3 regions of the Rahnella sp. 2050 genome follow, and region 1 is predicted to be linked to each of the others. Evidence: predicted binding sites of a transcription regulator. Region 1 holds the regulator's gene; each other region holds the start of a gene.
What was found. Region 1 encodes LexA, which represses DNA repair genes until DNA is damaged. Its sites were predicted from a motif close to TNCTGTATGTACATACAGNA; they were not measured.
Positions count from the first base shown of each region.

Region 2: ABIC79_RS20340 (metal-dependent hydrolase) is a predicted target of LexA. The motif match lies at 2,107-2,126, and genes of this name have one in related genera.
Region 3: sulA (SOS-induced cell division inhibitor SulA) is a predicted target of LexA. The motif match lies at 1,647-1,666, and genes of this name have one in related genera.

Region 1 is NZ_JBEPKE010000002.1:27,001-31,217, reverse strand. It holds gene dinF (MATE family efflux transporter DinF) at 1-1,051, opposite strand, end outside; gene lexA (transcriptional repressor LexA) at 1,350-1,958, opposite strand; gene ABIC79_RS07365 (diacylglycerol kinase) at 2,078-2,446, opposite strand; gene plsB (glycerol-3-phosphate 1-O-acyltransferase PlsB) at 2,564-4,217, shown strand, end outside.
Region 2 is NZ_JBEPKE010000006.1:130,168-134,384, reverse strand. It holds gene hxpB (hexitol phosphatase HxpB) at 1-8, shown strand, start outside; gene kduI (5-dehydro-4-deoxy-D-glucuronate isomerase) at 317-1,153, shown strand; gene kduD (2-dehydro-3-deoxy-D-gluconate 5-dehydrogenase KduD) at 1,231-1,992, shown strand; gene ABIC79_RS20340 (metal-dependent hydrolase) at 2,145-2,702, shown strand; gene ABIC79_RS20335 (L-cystine transporter) at 2,892-4,217, shown strand, end outside.
Region 3 is NZ_JBEPKE010000001.1:904,443-908,659, reverse strand. It holds gene ompA (porin OmpA) at 1-762, opposite strand, end outside; gene sulA (SOS-induced cell division inhibitor SulA) at 1,120-1,626, opposite strand; gene ABIC79_RS04070 (TfoX/Sxy family DNA transformation protein) at 1,843-2,475, shown strand; gene yccS (YccS family putative transporter) at 2,497-4,217, opposite strand, start outside.

The DNA.
Region 1 (4,217 bases):
GCGCATCAATGATCGCCCCACCCGCCAGCGCGTAAATCAGAGCAAAAAACAGCGCAACCAGCCCGGCCTGACGACACGCGGCATGCCAGACATTCAGCAGTTTTTCGCGGTTGCGGGCACCGAATGCCTCACCGGAATGCGCTTCGATAGCATAAGCAAAACCGTCAAGTGCAAACGCGGTAAATGTCAGCAGGTTCATCAACACGGCGTTGACCGCCACAATGTGGCTGCCCAGCCGCGCGCCCAGAACGGTCAGCGATGCAAAGCAAAGCTGCAACAGTAATGAGCGCAGCATGATGTCGCGGTTAAGCCCGAGAAGACGGCGCAAATTACCACGCCACGCGGAGGTGATTTCTGCGCCGGTGATACCGCGTCGTTTCATCACCCGCCAGACGAAATACAGCCCGATGAGTAGCGTGAAATACTCGGAGCTTGCCGTCGCCATGGCTGCGCCACGCACGTTCCAGCCCAGCCCGATCACCAGCCACAGATCCAGAATGATATTCAGCAAATTCCCGGCAATCAGCAAAATCACCGGCCCGCGAACGTACTGAATGCCGAGCAACCACCCGAGGATCACCAGATTCGCCAATGAAGCCGGGGCGCTGAACCAGCGGATTTCGATAAACAGCCTCGCCTGTTCAAGCACGGGCTGGCTGCCGCCGACAATGTGAAACGCCAGCTCCATCAGCGGATGACGGAATACCACAATAATGACGCCCGCCAGTACAGCCAGAAGGAAGGGTTGTACAAAAGCACGCGCCAGAAGCTGATTATCTTTCGCGCCCAGCGCCTGAGCGGTCATGCCGGTGGTACTCATCCGCAGAAACAGTAAGAGCATAAAAAGGAAAGTGGTGATCATCGAACCCACAGCCACGCCGCCGAGATAATCCGGGCTGTCGAGATGACCGATCACTGCGGTATCCACCAGGCCGAGGAGCGGCACCGTGATATTGGAAAAAATCATCGGCAATGCCAGCATCCAGAGCGCTTTATCGGCAGGGCTTAAAAAGGTGTTTTTGAGTGTGTGTCGCAGGGAATGATGTTGCATAGAGAATCTCATGCCGGAGGTTCAGGTTATGCCTGTAAATGACATCGCCCCGAAAGGGGCGATGATGAGAGAAACGCATTTCTCTTTGAATTCACATGGATGCCAGAGGCGGCCGCCATCCATATTCAATTAGTTTTAGTCTTGTCTATCTGACACAGCAATTTCTGACTTAGTCATATCTGACCGAGTAATTCGCGTTATATCAAGGCGGCAACTAAGCGAACGCCGGGAGCATACACAAGTATGTGACCGGGGTTCGCGAAGGCAGCCAACGCAGAGATAGCTCGAAGTACGAAGGTCAGATCCAGTCGCCGTTGCGGATAACACCTACGGCTAAGCCTTCAATGCTGAAATTCTGCTCGCGCAAATCCACCACGATCGGCTGAAACTCGCTGTTCTCAGGCAATAACTGCACCACACTGCCTTGTTTTTTCAGGCGTTTCACGGTGACCTCATCATCAATACGGGCCACCACAACCTGACCATTACGCACGTCTTGCGTTTTATGCACGGCCAGCAGATCGCCGTCAAGGATACCAATATCACGCATCGACATACCGCTGACACGCAGCAGGAAATCGGCGCTCGGCTTAAACATTGCCGGATCGATCTGATAGTGCCCTTCGATATGTTGCTGCGCCAGCAGCGGTTCACCGGCGGCAACGCGGCCAATCAGCGGTAAACCTTCTTCTTCTTCCATCAGCAGACGAATGCCGCGTGATGCACCGGAAACAATCTCAATAACACCTTTACGCGCCAGCGCTTTAAGATGCTCTTCCGCCGCATTGGGAGAACGGAACCCCAGACGTGATGCAATCTCTGCGCGGGTTGGTGGCATACCGGTGGTGGAGATATGATCGCGAATAAGGTCGTAGACCTCTTGTTGTCTGGTCGTTAAAGCTTTCATTCCGCCCCCTGGTTGTTTATACAGTCTTGCTGTGAGTATATACAGCTAAACGGTCAATGAAAACCTAAGATTGAATAAAAACAGGGCATAACGTTGATTCCTGGAATGCAGATTCCAAATCAGAACCATCGCGACCAAAAGATGCTGACCCAGACAAAAATCGCCAATATGATGGTCAGAAGTACGGCAGCAGAGCCGATATCTTTTGCGCGACCAGAAAGCACATGAAACTCAGGCCCGATGCGGTCTATTGCACATTCCACCGCGCTGTTGAGCAACTCCGTGACACAGACCAGCACGACGGATCCCACCAGCAGGATACGTTCAATGGTGCTGACATCAAGCCAGAAAGATAGCAAAATTAACGGGATAGCGACGCTGGCCTCCTGGCGAAATGCCGCTTCGTTTTGCCATGCCGCTTTGAATCCTTTCCAGGAATAGCCGGCCGCTTTATAAATTCGGGTAAATCCGGTGACTTGGTTCGCCATTTCGGGTACTGATCCTTAGAGTGTTTGCAGCATTTTAGCTTTTATATGACCACAGATCTCCACGGATCTTTCTGGTATCCTTGCGGCGAAATTGCTAACAAGAGGCTTCACGTTTTTATGTCAGGTTGGCGTAGACTTTATTACACATTATTGAATTTACCACTCTCATTGCTGGTAAAGAGCAAGGTCATACCTTCAGATCCGGTTACCGAGTTGCATTTAGACCCGACGCGGCCGATTTTGTACGTATTACCTTATAATTCCAAAGCCGATTTGCTGACGTTGCGTGCGCAATGTCTGGCGCAGAATCTGCCTGATCCTCTTATTCCGCTGGAAATTGACGGCACCCTGCTACCAAGCCATGTCTTTATAGCCGAAGGCCCGCGCGTATTCTCTTATTACACGCCGAAGCAGGAATCCGTAAAGCTGTTCCACGACTACCTTGATTTGCACCGCAATAATCCGGATTTAGACATTCAGATGTTGCCGGTGTCGGTAATGTTTGGTCGTGCACCGGGCCGTGAAGGTCAGGACGACACGCCGCATCTGCGCGTGCTGAACGGTATCCAGAAATTTTTCGCTGTGCTGTGGCTGGGGCGGGACAGTTTCGTCCGTTTCTCCAATACCGTTTCCCTGCGTTATATGGCGACGGAACACGGCACAGATAAGACGATTGCTCAAAAACTGGCACGTGTGGCGCGGATGCATTTCTCCCGTCAGCGTCTGGCTGCGGTTGGTCCGCGCCTTCCGGCACGTCAGGATTTGTTCAATAAATTGCTGGCCTCAAAAGCCATTGAGAAAGCGATTGAAGACGAAGCCCGCAGCAAGAAAATTTCCCACGAAAAAGCCCAACAAAACGCCATCGCCCTGATGGAAGAGATTGCCGCTGACTTCTCTTATGAAGCCGTGCGCCTCTCTGACCGTGTGCTGAGCTGGACGTGGAACCGTTTGTACAAAGGCATCAACGTTAATAATGCCGAGCGTGTACGCCAGTTAGCGCTGGACGGTCAGGAAATTGTGTATGTGCCTTGCCACCGCAGCCACATGGACTATCTGCTGCTGTCTTACGTGCTCTATCATCAGGGTCTGGTACCGCCGCATATTGCCGCCGGTATCAACCTGAATTTCTGGCCGGCTGGCCCGATTTTCCGCCGTCTGGGTGCGTTCTTTATTCGTCGAACCTTTAAAGGCAACAAGCTCTATTCGACGGTTTTCCGTGAATATCTGGGCGAACTGTTCAGCCGCGGTTATTCGGTGGAATACTTTGTGGAAGGGGGGCGTTCGCGAACCGGGCGTCTGCTGGAGCCGAAAACGGGCACGCTGGCCATGACCATTCAGGCCATGCTGCGCGGCGGTTCACGCCCGATTACGCTGGTACCGATTTACATCGGTTATGAGCACGTCATGGAAGTGGGTACGTACGCGAAAGAATTACGCGGTGCGACCAAAGAGAAAGAAAGCCTGACACAGATGCTGAACGGGCTGCGCAAGTTGCGTAATCTCGGCCAGGGTTACGTGAACTTCGGTGAGCCGCTGCATCTGACCACTTACCTGAACCAGAACGTGCCAACCTGGCGTGAAGCCATCGACCCGATCGAAGCACAACGTCCAAGCTGGCTGACGCCGACAGTGCAGGATTTGGCAGAACAGATCATGGTGCGCATCAACAATTCAGCGGCAGCCAATGCCATGAACTTGTGTTGTACCGCGCTGCTGGCCTCCCGTCAGCGTTCACTGACACGCGAACAGCTGACCGAGCAAATCGACTGTT
Region 2 (4,217 bases), on a different contig from region 1:
TCAGCTAAAATTTATGCGCAGCCGCTCATGCCGCTGCGCACCTTCTCTGCTTTCTCTCCTTTCCATATACCTTCTCTACGCATTTCTCCTGCCACAATTTTTGAAGCTTCGTTTAATTTCGTAAATCTTGAACTGACTCATAAAATAAATAAAACGTTATTTCATTTTTATTGAATTCGCATGTCAATGAACCTATGATTCCTGCAACAAGGACGAGCCGGGAGCTCTCCTGCTTCTGTACGCTGTCACTGCCACGCAACGGTCAGACTAGCCCGGTAAGTCCTCCTTGATATCGTCATTCATGAGAGGCACCGACATGCAAGTTCGTCAAAGTATCCACAGCGACCACGCAAAAACGCTTGATACCGCTGAATTACGCCGTGAATTCCTCATTGAGAAAATCTTTGAGAAAAATGCCTATACCATGACTTACAGCCACATCGACCGCATCATTGTCGGCGGCGTCATGCCCGCTGAAAAAACGGTATCCGTGGGTGATGAAGTCGGTAAACAGCTTGGTGTGAGCTATTTTCTTGAACGTCGCGAACTCGGCGTGATTAATATCGGCGGCCCGGGTCTGATCGTGGTTGACGGTACAACCTATGAAATTGGTCATGAAGAAGCGTTGTATGTCGGCAAAGGGGCAAAGCGGGTCGAGTTCAGCAGCGTTGATGCCTCCAGACCGGCCAAGTTCTACTACAACAGTGCGCCGGCACACACGACTTTCCCGAACAAAAAAATCACACTGGCGGAAGCCTCTCCGCAGACCATCGGCGATGCAGCTACCAGCAACCGCCGCACCATCAATAAATTCATCGTGCCCGACGTTCTGGAAACCTGTCAGCTGACCATGGGGCTGACCAAACTGGAAGAGGGGAGCCTGTGGAATACCATGCCTTGCCACACCCATGAACGTCGTATGGAAGTGTATTTCTACTTCAATATGGAAGCGGAAACTGCCGTGTTCCACATGATGGGGCAACCACAGGAAACCCGTCATTTATTAGTGCACAACGAGCAGGCTGTCATCTCTCCTAGTTGGTCAATTCACGCCGGAGTGGGTACCAAAAACTATACCTTCATCTGGGGGATGGTCGGTGAGAACCAGGTATTCGATGACATGGATCACGTCAAAGTCAGCGAACTGCGCTAACTCCCCCTTGCTCTGCCTTACCGGCAGAGCAACTCATTTTTTATGGCGAACGCGCCGTTGCAAAAGAGACTCTGAATATGATCCTCCGTTCATTTGAATTAAGCGGCAAAGTCGCAATCGTCACCGGTTGCAATACCGGGCTGGGACAAGGCATGGCGCTGGGTCTCGCGCAGGCGGGATGCGATATTGTGGGCATTAACGTTTCCGCCCCTGAAGAAACTGAAAAAAAAGTCACCATGTTAGGCCGCCGTTTTCTCGATCTGAGGGCTGATCTGAGCACCATCACAGGCATTCCTGAGCTGATCGAGAAAGCAGTCGGGGAATTTGGTCATATCGATATTCTGATCAATAACGCCGGTATTATCCGCCGTGAAGATGCCATCGAATTCAGCGAGAAAAACTGGGATGATGTGATGAATGTGAACAGCAAAACGCTGTTCTTTATGTCTCAGGCCGTGGCGAAGCAGTTCATCAAACAGGGTAACGGTGGCAAAATTATAAATATTGCCTCTATGCTCTCGTATCAGGGGGGGATCAGGGTGCCTTCCTATACCGCGTCAAAAAGCGCAGTAATGGGTCTGACCCGACTGATGGCCAATGAATGGGCGAAGCATAACGTCAATGTGAATGCGATTGCGCCGGGGTATATGGCGACTAACAATACGGAACAGTTGCGCGCCGATGAAGAACGCAGCAAAGAAATCCTCGACAGAATCCCCGCCGGACGCTGGGGTCTGCCGGAAGATGTCATGGGGCCGGTAGTCTTTCTGGCATCGAAAGCCTCTGATTACGTTAATGGTTACACCATTGCCGTCGATGGTGGTTGGCTCGCGCGTTAAGGGCAGAATAAGTGACACCAGAAAGGCGTATTCTTATACGCTTTTTTGTTTTTTATCAGTCCGTTGACAATTAGTTACAGGGCATCTCTTCCAAGATTGTGACAGTTTCACTTATACTGGATAAAATAACAGTTATCCAGTTCGGACGCGTCATGACGGCGGAAGGCCATCTCATTTTCTCAATTGCCTGTGCAGTATTTGCTAAGAAGGCCCAGCTTTCTCCCGAACTGGCGCATGGTGACTGGTGGCACATCATTCCAGGGTCTTTGCTTACCTGTCTGCTGCCCGATATTGATCACCCCAAATCGGTGCTGGGCCAGCGTCTCAAATGGTTGTCGGCCCCCATCGCCCGGGCTTTTGGTCACCGTGGATTCACTCACAGTTTGCTGGCGGTGGCTGGAGGGATTTTCCTGCTACGCACTCATTTCCCTCATGACTGGGTGATCCCCGCTGATGCTTTCCACGCCATGATTATCGGTTACCTGAGCCATATCCTGGCAGATATGCTGACGCCTGCAGGAGTGCCGCTGCTCTGGCCTTGTCGATGGCGTTTCCGGCTACCGCTGATTAACAGCCAGAAAGGTAATCAACTCGAGCGCACGCTCTGCCTTATGCTGGTCGGCCTGACGCTTTTCTGGCCAGACTGGACGCCCATCATTGGTGCAATAAATCCTGACTTTTTTAATCACATCCTGAAATTATTCATCTGAATAGCATGAAATATTGCCGATATGATGAAAATTAATACAAATACCAACAAAAAGTTATAATGAATTCCTTTTGGATATAAATGCTCGGACCCTCAAACTGATATTCTGCCCCCCAATGCTTTGGGATGGTGCAGTCCTTTTCCGGAAACACCCGTTTCATTTATCAAAATTATAAGTTTGGAGTCTGGTATGAATCTTCCGCTCGTTCTTAACGTAGTGGTTTTCGTTGCCCTGCTTTTGCTGCTGGCACAAACCCGCCACAAGCAATGGAGCCTGGCAAAAAAAGTTTTACTGGGTCTGGCTATGGGTGTCGTATTTGGCCTGGCTTTACAGCTGATCTACGGTTCCGATGATCCGGTACTAAAAACCTCAATTACCTGGTTCAATATTGTCGGTAACGGCTACGTCCAGTTGCTGCAAATGATCGTCATGCCGCTGGTTTTCGTCTCTATTCTGAGCGCGGTAGCGAAACTGCATAACGCGTCATCGCTGGGGAAAATCAGCTTCCTGACCATCGGTACCCTGCTGTTCACCACACTGATCGCTTCTCTGGTGGGTATCTTCGTGACGGGCCTGTTCGGCCTCACCGCTGACGGCCTGGTACAGGGTACGCAGGAAACGGCGCGACTGACGGCAATTCAGTCTAACTATGTCGGCAAAGTGGCTGACCTGAGCGTGCCTCAGTTGATCCTTTCCTTTATACCTAAGAACCCGTTTGCTGATCTGACAGGCGCAAGTCCGACATCAATCATCAGCGTCGTGATCTTCGCAGCCTTCGTTGGTGTAGCCGCCCTGCAACTGGTGAAAGATGATGCAGAAAAAGGTCCGCGCATTCTGGCCTTTATCGATACCCTGCAGGCATGGGTGATGAAGTTGGTGCGTCTGGTCATGAAACTGACCCCGTACGGGGTACTGGCTCTGATGACCAAAGTGGTCGCCGGCTCGAACATTCAGGACATCATTAAACTCGGCAGCTTTGTGGTCGCGTCTTACCTGGGTCTTGGCATTATGTTTGTTGTTCACGCGATACTGCTGTCGTTCACCGGTGTTAATCCGGCGAAATTCTTCCGTAAAGTCTGGCCGGTGCTGACTTTTGCCTTCACCAGCCGTTCAAGTGCCGCGACCATCCCGCTGAGCGTTGAAGCGCAGACACGCCGTCTGGGTATTCCTGAATCTATCGCCAGCTTTGCGGCATCGTTCGGGGCAACGATTGGTCAGAACGGCTGTGCAGGTCTGTATCCAACCATGTTGGCCGTCATGGTTGCGCCAACCGTCGGCATCGACCCGTTTGATCCGGTATGGATTGCAACATTAGTGGGTATTGTTACCCTGAGCTCTGCCGGTGTTGCCGGTGTGGGTGGTGGTGCGACATTTGCAGCCCTGATCGTGTTGCCAGCCATGGGCCTGCCGGTTACGCTGGTTGCCCTGCTGATTTCTGTTGAGCCGCTGATTGATATGGGCCGTACCGCGCTGAATGTCAGCGGTTCAATGACGGCAGGCACTATCACAAGTCAG
Region 3 (4,217 bases), on a different contig from region 1:
GTACAGCTGATCCAGAGCCTGTTGGCCTTCTGGTTTCAGAGTCGCTTTGTTGAAGTTGAAGAGAACGTCAGATTTCAGAGTGAATTTCTTAGTCTCTACAACTGGAGCTGGAGCTGGTGCTGGAGCAACAACTGGAGCAGCTGCTTCATCTTGACCGAAACGGTAAGAAACACCTACAGACAGCATTGCGTTATCAGGACGTGCACCAACGGTAGCCGCGTCACCAATGTTGTTAACCCACTGGTAATCCAGACGGGTAGCCCAGTTTTTGGTTACTGCGTATTCAACACCAACTGCTGCCAGTGGAGAAACACCAGTGTCATGATCACTTACGCGACCATTAGCACCGTTGTTGAAGTTACCTTTAGCATCTGCACGCCAAACCATACCACCCAGACGGGTGTACAGGTCCAGATCGTCAGTCAGCGGGTAGCTCAGTTTAGCAGCCAGCTGAACGCCTTGTGCTTTGAACGCGCCGTTATTTACGCTGCCTTTGTAAGGCATACGGCCAAGCCAGTCATATCCCATTTCAAAGCCCAGGTATTGGTTCGCTTGGTAACCCAAGAACGCACCTGCACCCAGTTGGCTTTCGTGGGTAGGGCCGTTGCCGATACCGTTGTAAGCGTTTGCGAAACCAGTGTCATGGTATTGGGACCAGCCCAATTTACCACCGGTATACCAGGTGTTATCTTTAGGGGCGGCTTGCGCTACGGTAGCGAAACCTGCCAGTGCCACTGCTAATGCGATAGCTGTCTTTTTCATTTTGCGCCTCGTTATCATCCAAATAGGCAATTGAGCTTTAAGCTTTTTAAGCCCTTGGTTAAAATCCTTACGCCAAGATTATTGCTTCATTTCAGAACTTGCCACTTTACGTTGGCATTATCGAGCAACCTTGGCGTTGTAAAGTCTACAACGTGGCGCGAAACTTACAAGCTTGATGTGTTAACACCGTGGAAAAAAAGGGAAAAACGGACACATTTCTTAACGGCTTTGGCAATTTGCTGACAAAATCTGGCACTAATCTGCATTCCGGAAGCCCGTTTTTACTGGCTTGCAGGCATTATTCAGCACAAATCACTAAGTTCCGCATTATTTTCATAGGAAGATTCCTATTTTGAACTAATGGTATACGGAAGAGTGAATTTTTACTGTGGAATGATGTCCACAAGCTGAATTCTGTTCATTTGTCGGTCTCATTATGAAGCCGTAAGCACCACCCTGGCGTGCTGCAATTTGCAATCTTTCCCTCTCAGTATCACTCAAATCCGGAAGCCATCCCAACACGACACTGTAGTTACCCGTCTGCAAGGCTTTCTCCATCGCATCTACCGTCGACATCGCCGTAATTTGATTAACTTGCACCATCTTATCCACCGGCAGACCTGACTGAGATAACCAATGACGGCTCAGTTTTTGTTGAGGTGTGAGCCACAACAACCAGCGAGACTGCATACCCAGGTGTTGCAGTAAGGGCAGTAATAACTGCGCAAAAGCAGGTTGGCTCGCACTATAGACGAACTCAGTGATCAGACCATTATTCAAGGATGCAGACGTATTTACCTGTGACGGAGTGACGGGCAAAGCAAGCTGACTAAAATGATGATTTGTATGGTGTTGAGTTCGCATAATGATGTACTCCAGTGAGTTACTGTATGTATGTACAGTACTCTGGCGGTGAGCAAAGATCAACCCAATTTTTCCAAGATATCTCGCAAATTTTGAAGGCAACAGGCTGTAACGGCATTTTATGTTTGTTGGAGTTCATAAGATTGCGTATTTTGCTTTTAGCTGTTTTGGTAACTCAAAATGGAAGCAAGGGATTAACGTGAAAAGGATAACGCAATGATAAACAAATCAAAAAAACGAGTGCTTGAGTGTCTGGATATTTTTGCCCCGTTGGGTAATATTCGTTCCCGCACCCAATTTGGGGGGATGAGCTTGTCCGCTGACCGCGTCATGTTCGCCCTGGTTTCTGATGGTGAACTCTATCTGCGAGCGACCGGAGAAACCGAAACTCATTTTCGCCGCAAAAAGATGGAGAGGCTGACCTATCGCAAGCGAGGCATGGATGTGCAGTTGCGTTATTTCAAAGTGAGTGCCCGGCAATGGAGTGATCACCAGGCACTGTGCGAGCTGGGCAGATTATCGTTGCAAGGGATGTTGCGGGATATAGAGCTGAAAAAAAACAACGAAGCGGTCCGATTGAAAGATTTACCCAATCTCTCGCTGGCGCTAGAAAGGATGCTCTGGCAAGTCGGCATTGAGAACTCGGGGGACTTGCGGTTACAGGGGGCCTGCCATACCTACCTCAAACTGTGTGCCATTAAAAAAAAGAATTTAGGGATTAATTTACTGATGGCACTCGAAGGGGCAATTTTGGGCTTCCATGAAGCCGCTTTGCCGATGGAATCCAGAGAGTCATTAACTCACTGGTTTAACCATCACCAAGAGCAGCTATCAACGGTTGTGCACTAAGTTTGCGTAAGTTATCTGCAACTAGAGCCGATTTTGTGCCGGCAGGATCTTAGTATTAAGACTGGTGAGCTCAGGCAAATGAGCCACCAGTAATCCAATTTGCTGAAGCACGAGCTGCTCTTTACTGTCGATATCCGTTGTACGCATCTGAATACGTGCAGTGAGTTCACCGAGCGCGTGTTGGATGCGTTCTGCTTCAGAAGGCAGATGATGCAAAGCGCCGTCAACGCAGCATGCTGCATCATCCAGCAACCTCAGGGTTTCGGCATCATTGAGTTTTTCGCGATGGGCACCCAGCGCTGAAATGTAGCTCAGCATAGTATGATTGAGGCATAACAGGCGAAACGCCGCTTCGAGTGTCGCCGGTTCGTTATTTCTCTCAGAGCTCATGTTCGACACCACGGACGCCAGTTCGGCATCGCAATTATGCGCATCACGGCGGGCCAGACGGTACTCGAGACTGTTGTCTTTCCCCTGATGGTACTGCACCAGAATAGCATCAAGATAACGGCAATTAGCATCGAACGTTTTTCTGACCACCTTATCAAGTTGCCTGAATTTCCAGTCGGGCCATATAAAGGTCACTGCCGCCCAGGCGATACCACAACCAATCAGCGTATCGATTACTCTCGGGATAGCGACTTCAAATCCTTCGCCTAACAAATTGAAGCATAACAACACCAGAAGGGTGATGAACATTGTGGCCTGCGCGTATTGCACTGTGCGGAACGCAAAGAACAATAACCCGCTGATGACGATCAGAATCATTTGCCCGTCAACGGACGGAACGAAATACAAGATAGGGATCCCGAGAGCAATACCGGCGAGTGTTCCGATTATCCTCAGAGCTAACCTCCGGCGGGTCGCACTGTAGTTTGGTTGACAGACAAAAAGACTGGTGAGCAAGATCCAGTAGCCGTGATTTAAGCCGCTGACCTGAATGAAAACGTAGCCTACAAAGAGCACGACAGACATACGAATTGCGTGACGGAACAACACCGATTGCGGCGTAAAATGGCGGGAAATGCGCAGCCAGATATCATCAAGGCCAGTCAGACGGTCTTCCGCAAACGGGCTTTTGCCGGTCTGGTTTTCCGGCAGAGACTGCTCCGACTCGATATTTGCCAGTTGCGCGTCAATCGCATGCAGATTGCGTAAAAGATGGCGTAACGCCTGTAATGTCTCACGGTGTTCGTGATGAGATTCCAGACGTTTGAGGGCTTCTTCCAGCCGGGAAAACGCCCGTTCGAACTGGCTGTTGTGGGTATATTGCTGGCGATAAAGAATGCATTGTGACAGCTGTAAACAGGCCCGCGCCTGCATGCTCATCAGGCGCTGAAAGCGGAACAGAATATCACTGTGATGAAATTGTTCACTGAGTTTGAGGTACTGCACGTGGGACGAGCTGGCGCGCTCATGAATATCCTGCACCACAAAATAATAATGTAATGTCCGGCGGGTCCCTTTCTGGCCACGATCTCCTTTCAGCCGGGTCTGTAGCGTATTTTTTGTTTGGTTCAGTGTGGAGACCAGTTGACCGTTGGCCATGGCCAGCTCGACCAGTTGCTGGTTGTTATCTTCCTGATCGGGATCAAACAACGTTGCTTTGGCTTCAAGATAAGCCGCCAGTTGCGTGAAACAGCGTGAGATCTGATCCTGTAACGGACGGATGGGGAAAATAATATGGCCAGCCAGCGTCAGCAGGTTATACCAGATAGCACCCGCAAGCAGGATCAGCGGTT